3 regions of the Leucobacter manosquensis genome follow, and region 3 is predicted to be linked to each of the others. Evidence: predicted binding sites of a transcription regulator. Region 3 holds the regulator's gene; each other region holds the start of a gene.

Region 1 (7,102 bases), 1.4 Mb from region 3:
CCACGCTGCTCATCCCGGTGCTGAGCTCGGTGCTCCCATACGGCCTGCTCTCTCGCCTCATCCGCATCGCGCTGCTCGGCAATGCCGGTGACGCGATGAGCCGGGTGAGCGATGGCTCCGGTCCATTCCTCGACCTGTGGTCGGGTCACATCAGCACAGCAGCAGGGTGGGTGATCGCCGCCGTCTCCGCCGGGCTCGCCCTGACTGCGGGGGCGATCGCATTGCGCAGACGGGACGCATGAGCGCGCAGCGAAACCGGCCCCCACGCGTCTTCACCCGCGGCGACGTGCTCGCCCTGGTGGTCTACCTGAGTATCTCCGCCGTACTCGGCTACCTCTCGCTCGAGTCCGAGCTGAGATCGCCGGCGGGGCCGCTGGTGCTGCTGTGCGCGGCCGGCACCGCGACGCTCTGCCTCTGGCGCCGCCGACCGATCGTCGCATTCGCTGTCGTCCTGTGTCTCCTGCTCCTCACCTGTGCCGCGGGATCCGGAGCGGAGATCGCGCTCGCGTTGATCGCGCTGTACCGCGCGGGGGCGGAACTCGGCAGCCGTCGTGGTTGGGCCGCGCTGGGTGTCGGAGCGCTCGTCGCCTGCGCAGGTGCGCTGATCACCGCATTCCGCGTGCGCCTCGGCCCGCCGGTGCACGGACTCGCGCTTCGGGTCGACTGGGAGAGCTGGCCGACGGACTGGCTCAGTGTCGCCATCGTCCTCACCGCCGCAATGCTCATCGCTTCGCTGCTCGGCATCAATGCCGGGCATCGGAATCGGCAGGTTCGCGCGATCATGGAACGGGCGGAGCAGGACGTCAGTATCGCAGCGGCCGGCGAACGGGAGCGCATCGCCCGGGAGATGCACGATGTCATCGCGCACAGTCTGGCGGTGATGATCGCGCTCGCCGACGGAGCCGAAGCCACCGCGGCCGCGCGTCCCGACGAATCGAGGCGTGTGATGGGCCGGGTCGCGGAGACCGGCCGACGCACCCTGTCCGAGGTGAAACGCCTCCTCACCGCCGTTCGCGACGACTCAGGAGCAGGGCAGCCGCTGCCGGAGCCGCCCACCATGCGCCACCTTCCGGCACTCATCGAAGAGTTTCGCGCCGCCGGCCTTCCCCTGCGACTCGAGCAGGCGGGGGCGCCCGAAGCGGACTCGGCTGTCGGGCTGACGGTCTACCGGATCGTGCAGGAATCGCTCACGAACGTGCTGCGCCACGCGCGAGACGTGCGCGACGTGCGCGTTCGCCTCGAGTTCACCGAGCACGAGGCGCGCATCGTGGTGACCGACCGCTCCGCAGAAGCTCCGGCCGCTGTGGGACACGGGCGAGGCCTCGTCGGCATTCAGGAGCGCGCGATGTTCTACGACGGCGCGGTGCGCTCCGGCGCGCTGGCCGGCGGCGGCTGGCAGGTTTCTGTTCGTCTCTCGCTGGAGGAGCAATGAGCGAAGCGCACACGGGCACGAACGCGGGGGCAGACTCCGACGTCATCCGACTCCTGATCGCCGACGACCAGGATCTCGTCAGATACGGGCTCCGACTCGTCTTGGACGCGCACCCCGGCATCGAGGTCGTCGGCGAGGCCGCAGATGGCGCCGAGGCCGTTCGGGCGGCCGGGCGGCTCGCCCCCGACGTCGTGCTGATGGATGTGCGCATGCCGGGGACCGACGGCATCGAGGCGACCCGCGAGATCACGGCCACGCATCCCGGGGTGCGCGTGCTCATGCTCACGACCTACGACGTGGACGAGTACGCCTTCGGCGCGCTGCAGGCCGGAGCCGCAGGGTTCCTCTTGAAGAACACGCGCCCGGACGAGTTGATCGCCGCGGTGCGCGCGGTCGTCACCGGGGACGCGGTCGTTTCCCCGCGCGTCACGGCGAAACTCATCGAGATCGCGGTGCCCCACCTGGCGAGAGACGAGGCGCCGGCCCGCGCCCGCGAGCTCGACGCGCTCTCGGACCGAGAACGGGACGTCTTCGCACTCGTCGGTCGAGGATTGACCAACCGAGAGATCGCGGCGGCCCTCCACGTCACCGAATCGACGGTGAAAGCTCACTTCGGGCGCATTCTGATGAAGCTCGAGGTGCCGAATCGCGTTCTCGCGGTGATCCGGGCGTACGAACTCGGCGTGGTTCGCGTCGAGCCGTAGCTCGGTGTCGCTGATGCAACCGATGCCGCCGTGAACACGAAGCCCCGGGTCCTCGCTTTTGCAAGGACCCGGGGCTTCTCATCTGGCGGTGACGGTGGGATTTGAACCCACGGTAGGGGGTTACCCTACACAACTTTTCGAGAGTTGCACCTTCGGCCGCTCGGACACGTCACCGCGGAAAATCCTACGGGATGCGAACGGCTCGCGCGAATCGGGCCGTGGTGCGGCCCCGCCCGCGAGCCGTTACGCGGTCGTATTGATGATCAGGCCGATGTGGGTGAAGTAGTTGAGTGCCCCGAAGAGCAGGAACGCCAGCCCGGCGAGCCCCCAGGCGATGCCCGCGACGAGAGCGACGGGCCGCAGCTTCGGTCCGGCTGAATCGAAGCCCCTGAGGGCGAAGGGGAAGAGCACGGCGCCCACTCCGACGAGCGCGAAGAGCCCCGACATGAAGGTCGCCTCCACCCACGGGTACTCGGCGAATGCACCCGAGATGGGCTCTTCCGGCGGCGCGGCGAAGAGCTGGAACACCATTCCAGCGGCGGCGATCCCGAACATCGCGAGACCCAGTCCGAAGACGAAGATCCCGAGTGGTCTGGCGGTGCGCGCGAGGTGCGCCCCCGGGTCTGGAGCCGCCGTGATGGCGGCGGAGCGGCGCCACAGCAGGAAGGCTGCTGCCAGCAGCAGGACGCCGAATCCGAGACTCGGCTCTCCGAAGATGATGTTGTCGAACGGGAAGTAGGCGGCGAGCGGCCAGGTCAAGGTCATATGCGCGCCGGTGAGCGTCAGGATGCTTCCGAGCACGGCGGCGGTCAGCGCCCACCCCTCGGGAGCGAACTCCCCTGGTTTGCGAAGCGCGCGCACCAGCCCGAGTATCCAGAGCAGCCCCGCACCCGCTGCGAGCGACATGATGGTGTTGTACGTGGGCATCAGCGTCCAATCGACGATGAGCCCGTCGGCTTCCATGAGCACCGGTTCTCCCCTTTCCATCGGCACCGAACGCACCGATGCCTTCAGGTGTACCGAAGGAGCAGGAGCCCTGCCACCGCCTTGACGCGGCGGCAGCGCGAACTACCTCAGCCTGGCGTCCCAGAACTCCCTGAGCTGCTCGCTCTTGCGGAACACGATCGTGTCCCACTCCTCGTCGGTGGTGGTCGAGTCGGCGAAGTCGGAGGGGATCTTGAACATCTGCAGCGCGGCCCCGAAGCGCGCGCACACGCTGGCGTACGCGTAGGCCTCCATGTCGACGAGGCTCGCACCGAGGCCTGCGATGGTCGCGCGCTGGGCATCGTCTTGCACGAACACGTCGCCGGTCGCGATGGTGGCGGTCGCCTCTCGGGTCAGGATCGCGTCGCCGGCGGGTCGCAGCTCCGGCGACGGCAGCGAGAAGTCGTGCTGCACCACTCCGGTGATCTGGTAGACCGCGTCGAGCGATGGGCGCTCGGGGCCGTCGCTCACGACGCCTGCCGTTCCGAGCACCACCACGCGATCGACGGGACGCTCGGAGAGCTCCGCGGCGAGTGCTACCGCAGCGTTGACCTTGCCCACTCCGGTCACGAGGTGAGCCACATCGGAGAAGGCCGAAGCCTCGTCGCGGTGTGCGAACACGAGCAGGGTGGTCGGTTCAGTCATCGGCGCTCCCAGCGGCGCTCACGCGCCTATTGATCCACATCTTCGAACCCACACTAGCGCTTTTCGAAAATGTGTTCTAATATGAGGAGTCGGGTTCGCGAGCCGTACGCATGATCGCCGTTGAACGGCACGTCGAGATCACCTCAACTCTGCGTCACCAGCCGCGACACCCACCGAGCACCGAAGGCCTTCAGACGAGGCTGGTCCCCCGATGAGACCGGTGCAGTTGCGCTCCGCTATCGATCGCAAGAGATCGAACGGGCTGTACCGACGCAGCCCCGGCGAAGCAGCGCAGGCTCCCAGCGAGCCCACCCCCGAGAACTGCTCGGGGATCGCGCACCGTGACGGTGCGCCACGAAAGGAACACCATGACTTCGCATACTCGTATGCCCAATATCGCAGACGTGCGGCCGGCGGCCGCTCCCCTGCGCACGCCCTACCACTCGCTCAGCGGAGCCGAAGACATGCTCGTGCCCGACTGGGCCCAGCGCCGCTCGGTCTACCGCAGCTCTGGCCGCACGCTCTACGTCGTCGAGACCGATCGTCTCGACGAGGCGCGCGGCGACCTCAAGCGTCTCGATCGCGCCGGCTGGAACGTAAGCGTGTCAGAGCGCCTCGCCGGCGACCGCACGCAGATCGCGCTGACCCGCAAGGAGCTCGCGCGCGCAGCGTAAACGCTCGCGTACGAAGAACGGGCCTGCACCTCCGGGTGCGGGCCCGTTCTCGTACCCGGGCCCCGACGCCGTTCAGGAGTCACGTTTCGTCATGCCCGGAGATGCCGTGCCCATGCTCGATACTCTGGTGCCCATGAGAAACTGGGTCGCATGAGCGACGTCGAACTTGCCGAAGTAGAGAGCTTTTCACTGGATCACACGAAAGTGCTGGCACCGTACGTGCGCCTCATCGGGGTCGAGCGCGGCCCGAAGGGCGACGCGATCTCGAACTTCGACATCCGCCTGGTGCAGCCGAATGAGGCGGAGATTCCCACGGCGGGCCTGCACACCATCGAGCACACGCTCGCCGCGCTGCTGCGCACCCGATTCGACGGGCTCATCGACATCTCGCCGTTCGGCTGCCGCACCGGATTCCATCTCATCGCCTGGGGCGAGCCGAGCGTTGAGACGGTCGCCGAGGCGATCAAGAGTTCGCTCACCGATCTGGCGGAGCGCGTCACCTGGGACGACGTGCCGGGAACGGAAGCAGTGAGCTGCGGCAATTACCGCGATCACAGCCTGCATGCTGCGCGTGAGTGGGCGAAGATCGTGCTCGCCGAGGGCATCAGCCTCGACGCGTTCGACCGCTCCCGCATCGCGTAGGGAGTGCGTCGGAGCCCTCGTCGTCGAGCCGCAACTGACGCTGCGTGTCGCGGCGGGTTACGCCGCGGGACGCGGCGCCCACTCGTTGATCAGACCGGGCAGTTCGCTCATGTCTGAGAACACGATCGACGCGCCTGCTCCGCGCAGCATCCCTGGGTCGGTGCGCACCGGGCTGTCCGGGGAGAATCCGAACACCGTCGCGCCCGCTGCGATACCGGCCGTCACACCGGCGAGCGTGTCTTCGACGACGAGCGCCGAAGCGGGGTCGACGCCGAGTGCCGCAGCGGCGGCGAGGTAGACGTCGGGAGCCGGCTTGCTGCGGGGCTGCTCCATGCCGCTGAACACCCGGTCGCCGAACCAGCGCCCGAGCCCGGTGACGTCGAGCTGCATCTCGATCTTGACGCGATCGGCGCCGGAGGCGAGCGCGATGCGGTCGCCGAAGCGCTCGGCGACCGCCGCGATCATCGCCTCCACTCCGGCTACGGGTTGCACGCTGACGCGCAGGGCGTCATCCCGGCGTACATGAAATTCGTGGATCCAGGCGTCCGTGATCCTGAAGCCGGTATGCGCGAGAATCACTTCCCACTCGTCCACCAGGGCCCGCCCGATGAAGGTGCGCACGGTCTCTTCGTACGAGATCTCCCATCCCAGCTCGCGCAGCATTTCGGCGAGCAGCTGGATGGTGATCGTCTCTGAGTCGACGAGCACGCCGTCGCAGTCGAAGAGCACCGCGGAGAACGGCGAGTGCGCGCTGCCTGCCGATGCGCTCACGACACCAGCACGTCGAGCGCGGCGGTGAGCGCGGCGTCGACCGCCTGCACGACGATCTCGCGATACGGGTCGTAGTCCCCCATCGCGACGTCGGCCGCGGCGAGGGGGTTCCCGTCGATGGCGAAGACGCCGCCCGTCTCGATGCCGTGGAGTGCGGCGATGACGAACAGCGTGGCCGCCTCCATCTCGACGGCGACGACGCCGGCGCGCTGCCACAGCGGCAGGTCGACTCCGGTGATCACGTCGCTCGGGTAGAACATGTCGCCCGTCAGCACGACGCCGCTGTGCACGTCGAGCCCGGAACTGGCAGCACCGGCTTTCAGGGCGACCGTCAGTTCCGGGGTCGCGATGGCGGGAAACTCGGTCGGCACCAGCTGGTGGCTCACGCCGTCCGCGCGCACCGCCCCGGTCGCCACGACAATGGCGCCGTCGACGATCTCCGGCTGCATGCCGCCCGCGGTTCCCGAGCGGATGATGCGGGTGACGCCGCCTCGTGCGAGCTCTTCGAAGCACACCGCGGCTCCGGCTCCCCCGACGCCGTGCGAAGCCACGGTCACGGGCACACCCTTCCAGGTGCCTGCGTAGACGTGATACTCGCGGTTCACGGCGAGCTGCCGCATGTCGTCGAGCCGTTCGGCGACGCGGGCCGCGCGCCCGGGGTCGCCGACCACGAGTGCTCGGTCGGCGAGGTCGGATACGCGGGCGCGCAGCAGGGGAAGTTCGGCGTCGGCGGGGAGTCGGACGGGCATGAGGACCTTTCGATGTGTCGGGGGATGGAATGCGTTGAGGGCGCGCGTGCGCTCAGTCGGTACGCGCTGCAGCACTCAGTCGCGCGCGCGCCTCGGCGGCCCGCAGGCGGATCGCGTCGGCATCGAGCGTCAGGTGCTCGCCCTCCGCGTACACATGCCGTCCGCCGATGAAGACGTGACGCACGTCACCGCCCGTCGCGGAGAAGCCGAGGTGCGAGACGAGCGCTGCCGGCTCGAACGGAATAGCGGCGGATCCCGTGATGTCGAGCGCGATCACGTCGGCGAGGCGCCCGGCTTCGAGCGCGCCGGTCTCCGGGAAGCCGATCGCTTCAGCGCCGCGCCGCGTGGCGATGTCGAGCACGTCCGATGCGCGCACGATCGCGGCGTCCTGGCGCGCCCCGCGGTGCAGGATGGTGCCCATCTTGATCTCCTCGAAGAGGTCGAGCGTGTTGTTGCTCGCGACGGAGTCGGTGCCGAGCGAGATGCGCAGCCCGGCGGTCT
Region 2 (7,102 bases), 340 kb from region 3:
CACGTGGCCGTCGAAGCGCATCACGGAGGCGCCGCGCTGGTGCGCCGTCGACCTGCGCGACGGCAACCAGGCCCTGATCGACCCGATGAGCCCCGAGCGCAAGCGCATCATGTTCGATCTACTCGTCAAGATGGGGTACAAGGAGATCGAGGTCGGCTTCCCGTCGGCGAGCCAGACCGACTTCGACTTCGTGCGGCACCTCATCGAAGACGACGCGATTCCGGGCGATGTCACCATCCAGGTGCTGACGCAGGCGCGCGAGCACCTCATCACGCGGACGTACGAGTCGCTCATCGGCGCCAAACGCGCCATCGTGCACCTCTACAACTCCACGAGCATCCTGCAGCGCGACGTCGTGTTCCGGTCCGATCGTGCAGGCATCAAGCAGATCGCCGTCGACGGTGCGAAGCTCTGCCGGTCGAGCGAGCACATCTGCGCCGACACCGAGGTCTTTTACGAGTACTCGCCGGAGTCGTACACGGGTACCGAGCTCGAGTACGCCGTCGAGGTGTGCAACGAGGTCCTCGAGGTGCTCGAGCCGGCTCCGGAGCGCAAGGTCATCATCAATCTCCCCGCCACCGTGGAGATGGCGACACCGAACGTGTACGCCGATTCGATCGAGTGGATGAGCCGCCACCTCGCGCATCGCGAGAACGTCATTCTCTCGCTGCACCCGCACAACGACCGCGGCACCGCGGTCGCAGCAGCCGAGCTCGGCTACCAAGCGGGCGCCGATCGCATCGAGGGGTGCCTCTTCGGCAATGGCGAGCGCACCGGCAACGTCGACCTCGTCGCGCTCGGCATCAACCTGTTCACGCAGGGCATCGATCCGCAGATCGACTTCTCGCGCCTCGACGAAGTGCGTCGCACCGCCGAGTACTGCAACCAGTTGCGGGTGCCGGAGCGCAGTCCGTGGGCCGGAGACCTGGTGTACACCGCATTCTCCGGATCGCATCAGGACGCGATCAAGAAGGGCTTCGAGCGCATGGCGCAGGACGCCGAGGCGGCCGGCACGAGCGTCGACGAGATCGAGTGGGCCGTGCCCTACCTGCCCGTCGACCCGAAGGACCTCGGGCGGTCATACGAAGCCGTGATCCGGGTGAACTCGCAGTCGGGCAAGGGAGGCGTCGCCTATCTGCTCAAGACGGACCACCATCTCGACCTGCCGCGGCGACTGCAGATCGAGTTCAGCTCGGTCGTGCAGAGCGTGACCGATTCGGCCGGCGGCGAGATGTCGAGCGACGAGATCTGGCGCATCTTCCAGGACGAGTATCTGCCGGCGCAGGTCGACGATGCCGAAACGTGGGGGCGGTACAAGCTGTTCCGCACATCGGCGACGAGCGCCGGCGACGGCGTCACCGAACTCGTCGTGGACTACCGCGTCGGCTCAGAGGATCAGCGACTCACCGCGCGCGGCAACGGACCGGTCGACGCGTTCCTCAACGCGCTGAACGAGGCCGGGCACTCCGTGACGCTCTTCGACTACGTCGAGCATGCCATGAGCTCTGGCGGCGACGCCGTCGCGGCGTCCTACGTCGATCTCGAGGTCGACGGGCAGCGCCTGTGGGGCGTCGGCATCGACGCGGATACGAGCCGAGCGACGCTGGAGGCGATCGTGAGCGCGGTCAACCGCGCGGTTCGCAACCGGGCCCGCGAAGGCGTGGCCGCGTCGGCCACCGCCTGACGCGCTGCCGGTCGCTGCCGGTCGTCGCCGGCCGTCGTCGATCGATGCCGGCCGCCGTCGACCGCTGCGAGCGGGGTCACTCTTCGTGCGTGTTGCAGGTGAGACACGCACGAAGAGTGACCCCGCTCGCACGGCGCGGAGGGCAGTTTCGTAGATATGTTCGAATCCTCGGTGTGGCGAGTCCCGTGACCGGCGCCCGTCTTCTAGGGTGATCATGTGATTGCTTCGATTCGCGGGCCCGTGCTCGCTGCGGGTGCCGGCTGGGTCGTCGTGGAGCTCGGAGGGCTCGGCATGCGCGTCGAAGTGCCGAGCGGTCGGGTCGCCGCGGCTCTTCCCGGAGACGAGTTGCGCCTGCAGACCTCGCTCATCGTGCGCGAGGACTCGCTGACGCTGTTCGGATTCGCCACCGAGGCGGAACTCGACGTGTTCGGGCATCTCATCGCCGTCTCGGGCGTCGGCCCTCGCAGCGCGCTCGGCGTGCTCTCGGCCCTCACTCCGGCTGAGATCGCGGCGGCCGTGGCCGCTGACGACGAGAAGCCGTTTCGCAAGGTGTCGGGCATCGGCCCGAAGACGGCGAAACTCATCACGCTCTCACTCTCGGGCAAGCTCTCGCACCTCGCTTTCGAATCCGGCCCGGCCGCTGCCGGCATCGTCTCGCCCTCTGATGCCATCGCAGACGGCGTGCGCGCTGGACTCGTCGGCCTCGGGTGGGGGGAGGCGGAGGCCGGCCAGGCCGTGCAAGACGCACGAGATGCCGGTGCGTCGGATGACAGTGCAGGCCTGCTCAGGGCGGCACTGGCGCTCCTGCAGGCGGGTCGCAGCGGGCGAGGATCGCGAGGCGTTCGGTGACCGGAGAGCTCTCCGCGCAGGCCACGGCGGCCGAACAGGGATACGAAGGCGCGCTCCGACCGACGAGCCTGGCCGAGTTCGTCGGTCAGTCGAAGGTGCGGCGTCAGCTCGGGCTGCTGCTCGATGCGGCGACCATGCGACGGCACACGCCCGACCACATTCTGCTCGCCGGCCCCCCGGGTCTCGGTAAGACCACGCTGTCCATGATCGTCGCCACGGAGCTCGAGAAGCCGCTGCATCAGACGTCGGGGCCGGCGATTCAGCATGCTGGCGATCTCGCGGCAGTGCTCTCGGCGTTGACGCCGGGCGAGGTGCTCTTCATCGACGAGATCCATCGGATGGCTCGCAGCGCCGAGGAGATGCTCTACCTCGCGATGGAGGACTTCAAGGTCGACATCATGGTCGGCAAGGGGGCCGGTGCGACGTCGGTGCCGCTGGAACTCTCGCCGTTCACGCTCGTGGGGGCGACGACGCGAGCCGGTCTGCTCCCGAACCCGCTCCGCGACCGATTCGGATTCACCGCGCACCTCGAGTTCTACTCGGATGATGAGCTCGCGAAGGTGGTGGGCCGCGCCTCGAAGCTCATCGAATTCGCGCTCTCGGAGAGCGGCGTCGATGAAATCGCGCGACGGTCGCGGGGCACCCCGCGCATCGCGAATCGGCTTCTGCGACGTGTGCGCGACTACGGCCTCGTGCACGACCTGCCCGGGGACACCTCGACCGTGCAGGCGGCGCTCGCCCTGTACGACGTCGACGATCACGGGCTGGACCGACTGGATCGCGAAGTGCTCAGCGCCGTGGTCGAGCGATTCAACGGCGGCCCCGTCGGGCTCTCGACGCTCGCAGTCTCCGTCGGCGAGGAGGCCGAGACCATCGAGGCGGTCGTGGAGCCGTTCCTCGTGCGCACCGGTCTGCTCTCCCGCACTCCCCGCGGGCGGGTGGCCACTCGAGCGGGGTGGGAGCACCTGGGCAAGGTGCCTCCCGGGCTCCCCGCAGAATAACGAGGGGTGTTCTCAGCGGAGACCCGGTAAACTGATCGAATCTGTGCCTCAGGAGAGGCACGAATTCGCCTGTTGAAAGGACCCTTGTGCCTCTGGACCCGATCACAATTGTGATGTTCGCGCTGATCGCGCTCTTGATCTTCTTCATGTTCCGGAACGGCAAGAAGCGCCAGGCCGCCCAGCTCGAGCTGCAGAACAGCGTTCGCCCCGGTGCGGAGGTCATGCTGCAGTCGGGCATCTTCGGCACGATCGATTCGATCGACGAAGAGGACAACAAGGTCACGCTGCGCAGCGGCACCTCGACGTTCGTCGTCCACCGCAACGCGGTATCGCAGGTCGTCACGCCGGTCGACGCGCCCGTCGAGGCGGAATCCTCTGCGCTCGCGCCCGACGACGACCCCGCATTCGGGGAGCGCTTCAGCTCGACCGACGCGGCTCCGGTCGCCGACCCGTTCGCACCCGGCGACGTGGCACCGGCGCCCGAAGCCGATCCCCGTCGCGAAGGCGACAATGACACCGACGTCGATGGACAGGGAAACGGCTCGGCCCCGAAGGCCTGAACCGATGGCCGCGGCGTCGCCGCGGCCATCCCCTTCCACGTTTAGAGAAAGCAGTCTGTCTTGGCGTCTTCACCCGCCGTCCGAAGGGCACGTCGTTCCCTCATCCTCCTTCTTGTCTTCATCGTCGGTCTCGCTGGGTTGATCGCGTACGGAGTGTTCAACAGCAACGCGACGTGGACACCGAAGCTCGCGCTCGATCTGCAGGGCGGCACGCAGGTACTGCTCGCAGCTGAGCAGACCGGTGGCGATGCGGTGGCCGGTGACCAGCTGCAGCAGGCGGTGTCGATCATCCGGCAGCGCGTCGATGCGGCAGGCGTCTCCGAGGCGGAGATCACGACGCAGGGGAGCCAGAACATCTCGGTTTCGATCCCGGGCAAGGCCGACGAGGCGACGCTGCAGCGCATCGAAGCGTCTGCGAACCTGGATTTCCGACCCGTGCTCACCTACGGCATCGGCGCGAATGTCGATGAAGCGACGGCGGAGCCGGGCGCGGAGGGCGGCGACACCGCCGAAGACGCGGGTTCCGAGGACGCCGCGTCGGAGGACGCCGCCTCGCAGGACGCTGCGGCCGATGACGAGGTGCCGTACGACGAGAGCCTCGACCCCGAGTCGATTCCGGAGAGCGCGGGCGACGTCGCCTGGATCACGCCGGCACTGCAGGAGAAGTTCGACGCGTTCACCTGCTCCTCGGATGCCGCGCTCGACGCGGGCAACGCCCCGGAGGATCGCCCCCTGATCACGTGCGACGATTCGGGAGCCGCCAAGTACATCCTCGGACCCGTCGAGCTCGACGGCTCCGTGATCACCGACGCGGTCGCTCAGGTCGGCACGACATCGACGGGCGCATCGACCGGCGAGTGGGTCGTCCAGATCACGATGAACAAGAAGGGCACCGAGGCCTTCGGCAAGATCAGCACCCGTCTGTTCGGCGCGCCCGAGCCGCAGAATCAGTTCGCCTTCGTGCTCGACGGCCGAGTGCTCTCCGCCCCGACGATGCAGGCGCAGATCCTCGACGGCCGCCCCTCGATCAGCGGGCAGTTCACGCAGGAATCCGCGAGCGCGCTGGCCGACCAGCTGAAGTTCGGCGCACTGCCGATCGACTTCACCGTGCAGAGCCAGGAAGACATCTCGGCGACCCTCGGCACGAGTCAGCTCTCCGCGGGTCTGCTCGCGGGACTGATCGGGCTGCTGCTGGTCGTCGTCTACTCGGCGTTCCAATACCGGGCGCTCGGTTCGCTCACGATCGCCTCGCTCGTCGTAGCCGGCATCCTGACGTATCTGCTCCTGACGTTCTTCTCCTGGCGTCAGGGATACCGCTTGTCGCTCGCGGGCGTCGCGGGCATCATCGTCGCCGTCGGATTCACAGCGGACTCCTTCATCGTGTACTTCGAACGCATTCGAGATGCGCTGCGCGATGGCTTCTCGATCGAGAGCGCGGTCGAGCACGGGTGGAAGAAGGCGTTCCGCACCGTCCTCGCCTCAGACGGCGTGAACTTCCTCGCCGCAGTCATCCTTTTCATTCTTGCCGTCGGCAATGTGAAGGGCTTCGCGTTCACGCTCGGCCTGACCACACTCGTCGACGTCATCGTCATCGCATTCTTCACGCACCCCGTGATGACGCTGCTCGCGAGGACCCGCTTCTACCAGGGCGGGCATCCCTTCTCCGGTCTCGATCCGCAGAAGCTCGGCGCCGTGTACCGAGGTCGCCTGCAGTTCCGTGAGCCCGAGGTCTCGACTCGAGGCGCCGGGAAGAAGAACTCCCGCAGCCAGGCCGAGGCCGCACGACGACAGACCATCGCCGAACGCAAAGCCCTCATGGCCGATGCTTCAGCCGGAAAGGAGAGCTGACCATGGCTCGCTCATTCGCCGAGTTCGGCAACGCGCTCTACACCGGTGAGAAGTCGATCGACTTCGTCGGACGCCGCAAGACGTGGTACGTCATCTCGATCGTGCTGATCATCATCTCGATTGCGGGCCCGTTGCTGCGCGGCGGGTTCACGTTCGGCATCGAGTTCACCGGAGGCAGCCAGTTCCAGGTGCACCTCTCGGAGGAGCAGGATCGCGATCCCGCAATCGCCGAGGCCGCCGTGCAGGAGGTGCTGCCGACGAGCGTGCCCCGTGTGTCGCAGGTGGGACCCACCGACATTCGGGTGCAGACGGAGGCCCTCTCCGACGGCGAGGACCGGGCCGTGGCTGAGGCCATCGCCGGGAGCTACGACGTGCCGGTCGAGGAGGTGACGACTTCGTACATCGGCCCTGCGTGGGGGCAAGACATTACGCGTCAAGCGGTGATCGCGCTGCTGGTCTTCATCGTCTTCGCGGCGCTGGTGATGGCGATCTACTTCAGAACCTGGAAGATGTCGCTGGCCGCGATCATCGCGCTGCTGCACGACCTGGTGATCACCGCGGGCATCTACGGCATCTCCGGGTTCGAGATCACGCCGGCGGCGATGATCGGCTTCCTCACGATTCTCGGGTACTCCCTCTACGACACTGTCGTGGTGTTCGACAAGATTCGTGAGAATACCGCGCCGGGCGAGCTGAATGATCGGCGAACGTTCGCCGAGTCGGTGAATCTCGGCATCAATCAGACCCTCGTGCGCTCGATCAACACGTCGGTCGTCGCGCTGCTCCCGGTGGCGTCGATCCTCTTCATCGGCGCCTTCGTGCTCGGCGCTGGAACGCTGCGAGACATCTCGTTGGCGCTCTTCATCGGTATTTTCGTCGGTGCGTACTCGACGATCTTCATCGCATCTCCGGCCTATGCCCATCTTCGCGAGAGCGAGCCGGGCATCAAGAAGCGGGACGCCAAGGTGCTGCGCGTGCGCGAGCGCGACGGCGCACCGTCCGAGGCGGAGGCGGCCGTCGACGAGGCGGATGCCGCTTCCACGCGGTAGATTTCCGGAGCGCGAGAGATGAGGCCGGAGACCTTCGAGGAGACGCATTGCGTCCGCTTCGAGGGGCTCCGGCCTTCGTGGTACTCGAGGGCCGTTCCACTCGCTTTGCTC
Region 3 (7,102 bases):
TATTCGGAGTTCGGGGAGATCATCGACGCGGTCGACGGGCTCGACGCCGACGTCACGAGCATCGAGGCGGCTCGCAGCCGGATGGACGTCGTGGAGCCGCTGGGGGAGCACGGGTACTCTCGCGGGATCGGGCCCGGCGTCTACGACATCCACTCGCCGCGGGTGCCGAGCGTCGCTGAGCAGCAGGAGCTGATCCGTATCGCGGCCGCGCGCATTCCCGGCGAGCAGCTCTGGGTGAACCCGGACTGCGGGCTGAAGACGCGCGGTTACGAAGAGACCGTGGCGAGCCTGACGAACCTGGTTCACGCGGCTCGCGCGGTGCGCGCGGGCGCGTGAGCGCGTCGGGCGGGATCGAGGCGGAGGCAGCGCGGCACGTCGCTCCCGCCTCTGGCTGGATCGCCGACGAGCTTCCGACGGAGGCGGTGGGAAGCCTGCCGCGACCGGCGAGCCTGCAGCGGGCGGTGCTCGACGCCGAAACCGGGCTGATCGATTCCGAGGAACTGCTGCGCGAACAGGACCGCGCGGTGCGCGATACCCTCGACCGCTTCGCGGAGACCGGTTCGCCCCTCGTGGGCGACGGCGAGCAGCGCCGTCAGAGTTTCGCCAGTTACCCGCTCGGCACGTCGTTCGACGACGGCGACGTCAGGGCAGGCCCGGTGTTCGCGGTGTTCGCCGACGGGCATCATCGCGTGATCCCCAGTCTCGCGCGCGGCCCGTTCCGGTTCCGATCCTGGGCCGCGGACGACGTCGCCGCGGCGCGGCCCCTGACGCACCTGCCGCTGAAGCAAGCGGTGATCTCACCGTCGATGCTGTCATTGATGGTGCCGCCCGACGGTCTCGGCGAGTACTCGCGGGAACAGTTCCTCGAAGACGTGGTCAGCGGCTGCGTCGAAGACATCCGTCGGAGCTTCGCCGCGGGCGCGTCGCGCATCACCATCGACTTCACGGAGGGGAGACTCGCCCTGCGACGGGATCTGCGTGCCCCTTGGGCGGGACCGGAAGCGCTCGGAGGCTTCATCGATCTCATCAACCGAGTGCTCGCCGACCTCACTCCCGAACAGCGCGGGGCCGTGGGCGTGCACACCTGCCCGGGCAACGATCACGATTCCGCCCATAGTGCCGACGTCGACTACGCCGCTCTCATTCCCGAACTGTTCCAGATCGAAGCGGGGTACTTCCTCATCCAGGCTGCGAGCGAGAAGGATCCTGATCGCGTGGCGCGCCTGGTCGGCCGTCAGCTGCGGCAGCGCTCGCGCGCGGCGGGGACGGCGCCGCGGGTTCTCATCGGCGTCACCGATCCGATGAATCCGAAACTCGAGACGGCAGCCGAGGTGCGCGACCAGCTGGTGCGGGCGTCCCGCTTCATTCCCGCCGAGTTGCTCGGCTCGACCGATGACTGCGGGTTCTCGCCGTATCTCATCGATGAGAAGCCCAAGCACGGCACGCCTGACTTCGCCCGTGAGGTCGCGTTCGCCAAGATCGCGGCGCGAGTGCGCGGCACCGAGCTCGCGCAGCAGGAGTTCTCCGGCGCCGAATCTGCTCCGGCGTCGTATGCCGGATTCGGTCGCACCGGCGCTGCGGCCGCGCGTCCCGTGCACCGTTCCGCAGACGCCGCACCTGGCGTGGAGCGGCAGGAGGGGCGCCGGTGAACTCGTTCCTGCTTCCGAGTCGTGGCGCAGCTCGCGCGCGATTCTCGTTCGAAGTGTTTCCCGCGCGTTCAGGAGCGGCTGCGCTCGCGCTCGGTCACGCCGTGCAGCACCTCTCCGCCGCGGATCCCGATTTCATCTCGGTGACGTACGGGGCGAACGGGTCGAACCGTGATGCGTCGCTCGACCTCGTGACCTACTTGCGCGATCACACGAGTGCGCTGCCGCTCGCCCACCTCACGACGGTGGGGGAGCAGCGCGAGGCGGTGAGCGCTGCGATACACGCGATCATGGATGCGGGAGTGCACGACTTCCTGGCGCTGCGCGGGGATCCACCGCGCGGGTTGACGGAGAGCGACGCGGAGGTCTCGGAGTCGTTGAGCTCGCTCGAACTCGTGCGGTTGATCTCAGAGGCCCGAGCGGAGCGACCGGCGCTGACCAGCGTCGGTCGCACCGCGGTCGCGGCCTACCCGAACGGCCACCCGCTCTCCCGCTCACGGGCAGAGGATATCGATTGGCTCGTCGCGAAGCAGGAGAGCGGTGCTGATCTCGCGATCACGCAGCTCTTCTTCCGCGCAGACGATTACCTGTCGTTCGTCGAGGACGCACGCGCGGCTGGACTTCGCATTCCCGTGCTTCCCGGCCTCATGCCCGTCGCGACGAGTGCGCAGCTGCGCAAGGTCGCATCGCTCGCCGGGCAGCCGGCCCCGATCGAACTCGCGCGTGAACTGGACGCAGAGGGCGGCTACGCACCCGAACTCGGCGTCGAGCACACCGTCGCCTTGGCGCGAGAGCTGCTCGCGGGAGGGGCCCCGTCCGTGCATCTGTACACGTTCAATCGGCACGAGCAGGTGCTCGCCGTGCTCCGAGAGCTGGGTCTGCTGACTCCGAACCCGGTCGACTAGGCCCTCACCGTCACGCGGATCGAGCGCCGCCCGGTCCAGTCCCTGTCTCGGTGGCCGGCAGGCCCGCAAGTGCTTGAGGATACGAGCCCGCGGTGCGCTCCGCGAGGTGCAGCAGTGCCGCGGGCACGGTTCTGCCGGACGCCAGCATCGTTCGCGCCCAGAGGCGACCAGCGCGGTACGAGGACCTCACGAGCGGGCCGGCAAGCACGCCGGAGAAGCCGAGCGACTCCGCTTCGTCGTGCAGGTCGACGAATTCCTCTGGCGGAACCCAACGAGCGATCGGGTGATGCCGTGCCGAGGGGCGGAGGTACTGGGTCAGGGTGAGGATCTCGCACCCTGCGGCTCTGAGTTCGGTCATCGTCTCGGAGATCTCCGCACGCGTTTCGCCCATTCCGAGGATGAGGTTCGATTTGGTCACCATTCCCGCATGGTGCGCCCTCGTGATGACCCCCAGTGAGCGTTCGTATCGGAAGCCGGGCCGAATGCGGCGGAAGATGCGGGGCACGGTTTCGAGATTGTGGGCGAACACCTGCGGAGCCGCCTCGAACACCTGCTCGAGATCCTCAGGTCGGCCGCCGAGATCGTCGACGAGCACCTCGACGCCGGCGCCGGGATTCATGGCGCGCACCTGCCGAATGGTCTCAGCGAAGAGCCAAGCGCCGGTGTCGGGCAGGTCATCGCGTGTCACGCCGGTGATGGTGGCGTACCTCAGGCCCATGGTGCGCACCGATTCTGCGACCCGGCGCGGCTCGTCGCGGTCGAGCGGGAGCGGCTTTCCGCTCGTGATCATGCAGAAGTCGCACCTCCGGGTGCAGATCGAACCTCCGATGAGAAACGTTGCTTCGCGATCCTCCCAACACTCGAAGACGTTGGGGCAGCCGGCCTCCTGGCAGACCGTGTGGAGCCCTTCGCCTGCGACCAGGTCGCGCACCTGGCGGTACTCCGGGCCGAGCCGGGCGCGCGTCTTGATCCACTCCGGTTTCCGCTCGATCGGAGTCTCGGCGTTGCGGGCCTCGACGCGGAGGAGCGGTCGGCCCTCCGGCTCGGGGCGGGTGCCGGTCGAAGGCAGGCGACGCGCGCTCATGCGGTGAACTCCGCGATCACATGGGCGAGGTGCACCTGGAGGTCGGGTGCCACGATCTCGGGCGGGATTCTCCGACCGGCGAGTGCGCTCAGCGTGGTCACGCCGGCGTCTGGAATCCCGCATGGCACGATCCGGGAGAACGGCTCGAGGTCGTTGCAGCAGTTGATCGCAATTCCATGGGTGATGATGCCGGCGCGGGCGTGCAAGCCGATCTGTGCGAGCTTCGTCGGCGGATGATCAGGATGGGTCACCCATACTCCCGAGCGGCCTTCCACGCGTGTGCCCGATACGCCGAATGCGGCCACGGTGTCGATGATCGCCGTCTCGAGGGCGCGTACGAAGTCGACGACGCCGGCGCCGGACCGCAGCCGGACGACCGGATAGCACACCAGTTGGCCCGGACCGTGCCAGGTGACTCGTCCGCCCCGGTCGACGGCGACGACGGGAGTGCCGTCCGACGGGTACTCATCCGGCTCGGCGCGGCGACCGGCGGTGTACACCGGCGGGTGCTCGAGCAAGAGGACCGTGCCGCGGTCGAGGCCCTGCTCGATGCGGTCGACCGCCTCGGCCTGGAGCTCGAGTCCGCGCTCGTACGGCACGCAATCAGGGTGGAATCCGAGCGCGAGCATCGGCGCTCGAGAACGGGTGGATGGAATCGGCATCGACGCAGTGGCCATGCGATCACTGTAGATGGACTCGGTTCAACAAAGCAACCGCCGCAGCGAGCGAAGGGCTGCGGGTGGGTCCCAGCACTCGCGCGTCGGTGTCCAGCGGTGCTGCGCCGCGGCGACGCCGCGCCCTGCGATCAGACCGAACGGAAGACCGCGACCACGCGCCCGAGTACTTCCGCGTGATCGCCCAGGATCGGCTCGAACGCGCTGTTGCGAGGCAGGAGCCAGGTGTGCCCGTCTCGGCGGCGGAACACCTTCACCGTTGCCTCTCCATCGAGCATCGCTGCGACGATGTCTCCGTTCTCGGCTTCGCGCTGCTGCCGGATCACCACGAAATCCCCATCGCAGATCGCTGCGTCGATCATCGAATCGCCGACGACGCGCAGCATGAAGAGCTGTCCGTCGCCGACGAGAGCGCGGGGGAGCGGCACGATCTCCTCGACCTGCTGCTCCGCAGTGATCGGTACGCCGGCCGCGATCTGACCGACGAGAGGAACGTACGCCGCTTCTTCGGGGCGCTGCGCGGGTGCGTCGTCGATCGCCGACGAGGTCGAGGCGAGCTCGACCAGGATCTCCAGGGCTCTCGGCCGGTTGGGGTCGCGGCGGATGTAGCCGCCCAGCTCGAGCCTGCTGAGCTGATGCGTGACGCTCGAGAGCGAGGAGAGCCCCACCGCGTCGCCGATCTCTCGCATGCTCGGCGGATACCCCCGGCTCTCCACTGAACGCGCGATGCACTCGAGGATCGCCTGCTGCTTCTCGCTCAGCGGCTTCGTGGATCGGGGCGCGGCTGCGTCGCTCATCGCTGTCCTTTCTGGCCCCAGGGGGCGATGCGGATGGGGCGCGATCCATGAATGTCGGTGGGTGCTGATTCAGTGATCCCGTTGACCGAAACCCTAGCCGCAGCATTCGAAGACCGACAAACATATGTTCGAGTGTCGCGGAAAAAGAGCGAAACGTATCTTCGAAAAGACGCTTGCGGTTTCGATTCATCGAATATATATTCGAAACAGATGTTCGCATGGGCTCCACGCCCGCGTCATCGCAAGACTAAGGAGAAGTCATCATGAGCGCATCTGCTGTTCTGGGCCGGGAATCACGAGAGTCGACCGAAGCTTCGGGCTCGCTCCGCCTGACCCGGCGCGGGCGCATCGTGTTCGGTGGATTCGCCACGGTGCTCGTCGCCGGTCTTCTCGCTCTCATGGCCGCACTCGCGGCTCCGGAGGCGATGGCCGCGGCTGAGGGGCCGAACGGCGAGCAGTTCGATTACGTCGTGGTGCAGCCAGGCAGCTCGCTCTGGTCGCTGGCGACTGATCTCGACCCGACGGCCGACCCTCGCGATGTCATCACTGAGATTGTGCAGTTGAACCAGCTGGACGGTTCATCGCTGCAGGCGGGTGATGCGATCGCCGTTCCGCTGCGGTACTCAGATCATCCGCGCGTGGTGTCGGGCGACGAACTCGGGGCCTGACCGACTGATCGTCGAGGGGCTCACCGGCTTTAGACTGGTCGGGTGACTAGCTTGAGCGACCTCCCTCTTCGTGACAATCTCGTCGGCCAGGAGCCCTACGGCGCCCCGCAAGACGCGGTGCCGGTGAGCCTGAACGTCAACGAGAACACGCATCCCATTCCCGAGCACGTCGCCATCGACATCGTTCAGTCACTCGCTCGAGCGGTAACCGGTGTGAACCGATACCCTGACCGCGAGTTCACGGAGCTTCGGAGCTCCCTCGCGGGGTACCTCGGCCACGGCCTCAGCGTGGAACAGCTATGGGCGGCGAACGGATCGAACGAAGTGCTGCAGCAGGTGCTGCAGGCATTCGCCGGTCCGGGGCGGTCACTGCTGAGCTTCACGCCGACGTATTCGATGTACCCGCTGCTCGCCTCCGGAACCGATACCGAATGGATCGCTGTCGAGCGTCCCGCAGATTACGCGCTCACGCCGGAGGGCGTCGCCGAAGCGCTGCGCGAGCACCAGCCGGACGTCGCGATCCTCTGCGGTCCGAACAATCCGACGGGCACGTCGCTCAATCGTGAGGTGATCCTCGCCGCTTACGATGCGTTCGACGGCATGCTCGTCGTCGACGAGGCGTATCACGAGTTCGACACCGAGCGTGAGAGCGCGGTGGCGCTGCTCCCCGGACGCCACCGGCTCCTCGTATCGCGGACCATGAGCAAAGCGTTCGCGTTCGCGGGCGTGCGTCTCGGATACCTCGCCGCCGACGCGGCAGTGGTCGACGCCCTGCGGCTCGTGCGCCTGCCGTATCACCTGTCAGCGCTCACCCAGGCGGCCGCGACCGCTGCGATTCGTCACGCCGACGCGATGCTCGCCACGGTGGCCGACATCAGTGCGCAACGCGATCGTCTCGCGGACGCCCTCACCGCCCTCGGATACGTCGTGCACCCGTCGGGAGCCAACTTTCTGCTCGTCGGCGGGTTCACCGACCCGTCGGCCACGTTCGAAGCGCTGCGCGCACGTGGCATCCTCATCCGCAATCTCAGCATTCCAGGCCACCTGCGCATCACCGCAGGCACGAAGGCCGAGACGAGTGCGGTGATCGAGGCGATCACGGCACTCGGGCCGGGCGGCGCCTGATCGATCCCGGCGTACCGTCGGTTCCTGGGGAACGCAGATAGACTGACAACCATGACTGCAGCACCGCGCACCGCCTCGCTCGAGCGATCCACGAGCGAGTCGCAGATCAGTGTCAGCGTCGATCTCGACGGCTCGGGGTCTTCGCAGATCGAGACCGGGGTTCCGTTCTTCGATCACATGCTCACGGCGTTCGCCCGCCACTC

What was found. The regulator LexA, encoded in region 3, represses DNA repair genes until DNA is damaged. The targets are predictions, from matches to a motif close to TCGAACANNTGTTCGA.
Region 1: the regulator LexA is predicted to act here: its motif matches at 3,829-3,844, upstream of JSQ98_RS07340 (phosphorylase family protein).
Region 2: the regulator LexA is predicted to act here: its motif matches at 1,833-1,848, upstream of ruvA (Holliday junction branch migration protein RuvA).

The regions. Positions count from the first base shown of each region.
Region 1 is NZ_JAFEVO010000001.1:1,579,732-1,586,833, forward strand. It holds gene JSQ98_RS07315 (ABC transporter permease) at 1-242, shown strand, start outside; gene JSQ98_RS07320 (sensor histidine kinase) at 239-1,432, shown strand; gene JSQ98_RS07325 (response regulator transcription factor) at 1,429-2,136, shown strand; tRNA gene JSQ98_RS07330 (tRNA-Ser) at 2,220-2,310, opposite strand; gene JSQ98_RS07335 (DUF981 family protein) at 2,380-3,123, opposite strand; gene JSQ98_RS07340 (phosphorylase family protein) at 3,205-3,765, opposite strand; gene JSQ98_RS07345 (hypothetical protein) at 4,134-4,439, shown strand; gene JSQ98_RS07350 (S-ribosylhomocysteine lyase) at 4,590-5,081, shown strand; gene JSQ98_RS07355 (HAD family hydrolase) at 5,139-5,852, opposite strand; gene JSQ98_RS07360 (nucleoside phosphorylase) at 5,849-6,601, opposite strand; gene JSQ98_RS07365 (amidohydrolase) at 6,654-7,102, opposite strand, start outside.
Region 2 is NZ_JAFEVO010000001.1:554,034-561,135, forward strand. It holds gene leuA (2-isopropylmalate synthase) at 1-1,684, shown strand, start outside; gene ruvA (Holliday junction branch migration protein RuvA) at 1,901-2,533, shown strand; gene ruvB (Holliday junction branch migration DNA helicase RuvB) at 2,530-3,534, shown strand; gene yajC (preprotein translocase subunit YajC) at 3,648-4,094, shown strand; gene secD (protein translocase subunit SecD) at 4,155-5,942, shown strand; gene secF (protein translocase subunit SecF) at 5,945-6,991, shown strand.
Region 3 is NZ_JAFEVO010000001.1:213,477-220,578, forward strand. It holds gene metE (5-methyltetrahydropteroyltriglutamate--homocysteine S-methyltransferase) at 1-336, shown strand, start outside; gene JSQ98_RS01010 (uroporphyrinogen decarboxylase/cobalamine-independent methonine synthase family protein) at 333-1,649, shown strand; gene JSQ98_RS01015 (methylenetetrahydrofolate reductase) at 1,646-2,551, shown strand; gene lipA (lipoyl synthase) at 2,562-3,635, opposite strand; gene lipB (lipoyl(octanoyl) transferase LipB) at 3,632-4,312, opposite strand; gene lexA (transcriptional repressor LexA) at 4,441-5,127, opposite strand; gene JSQ98_RS01035 (LysM peptidoglycan-binding domain-containing protein) at 5,370-5,774, shown strand; gene JSQ98_RS01040 (histidinol-phosphate transaminase) at 5,817-6,899, shown strand; gene hisB (imidazoleglycerol-phosphate dehydratase HisB) at 6,951-7,102, shown strand, end outside.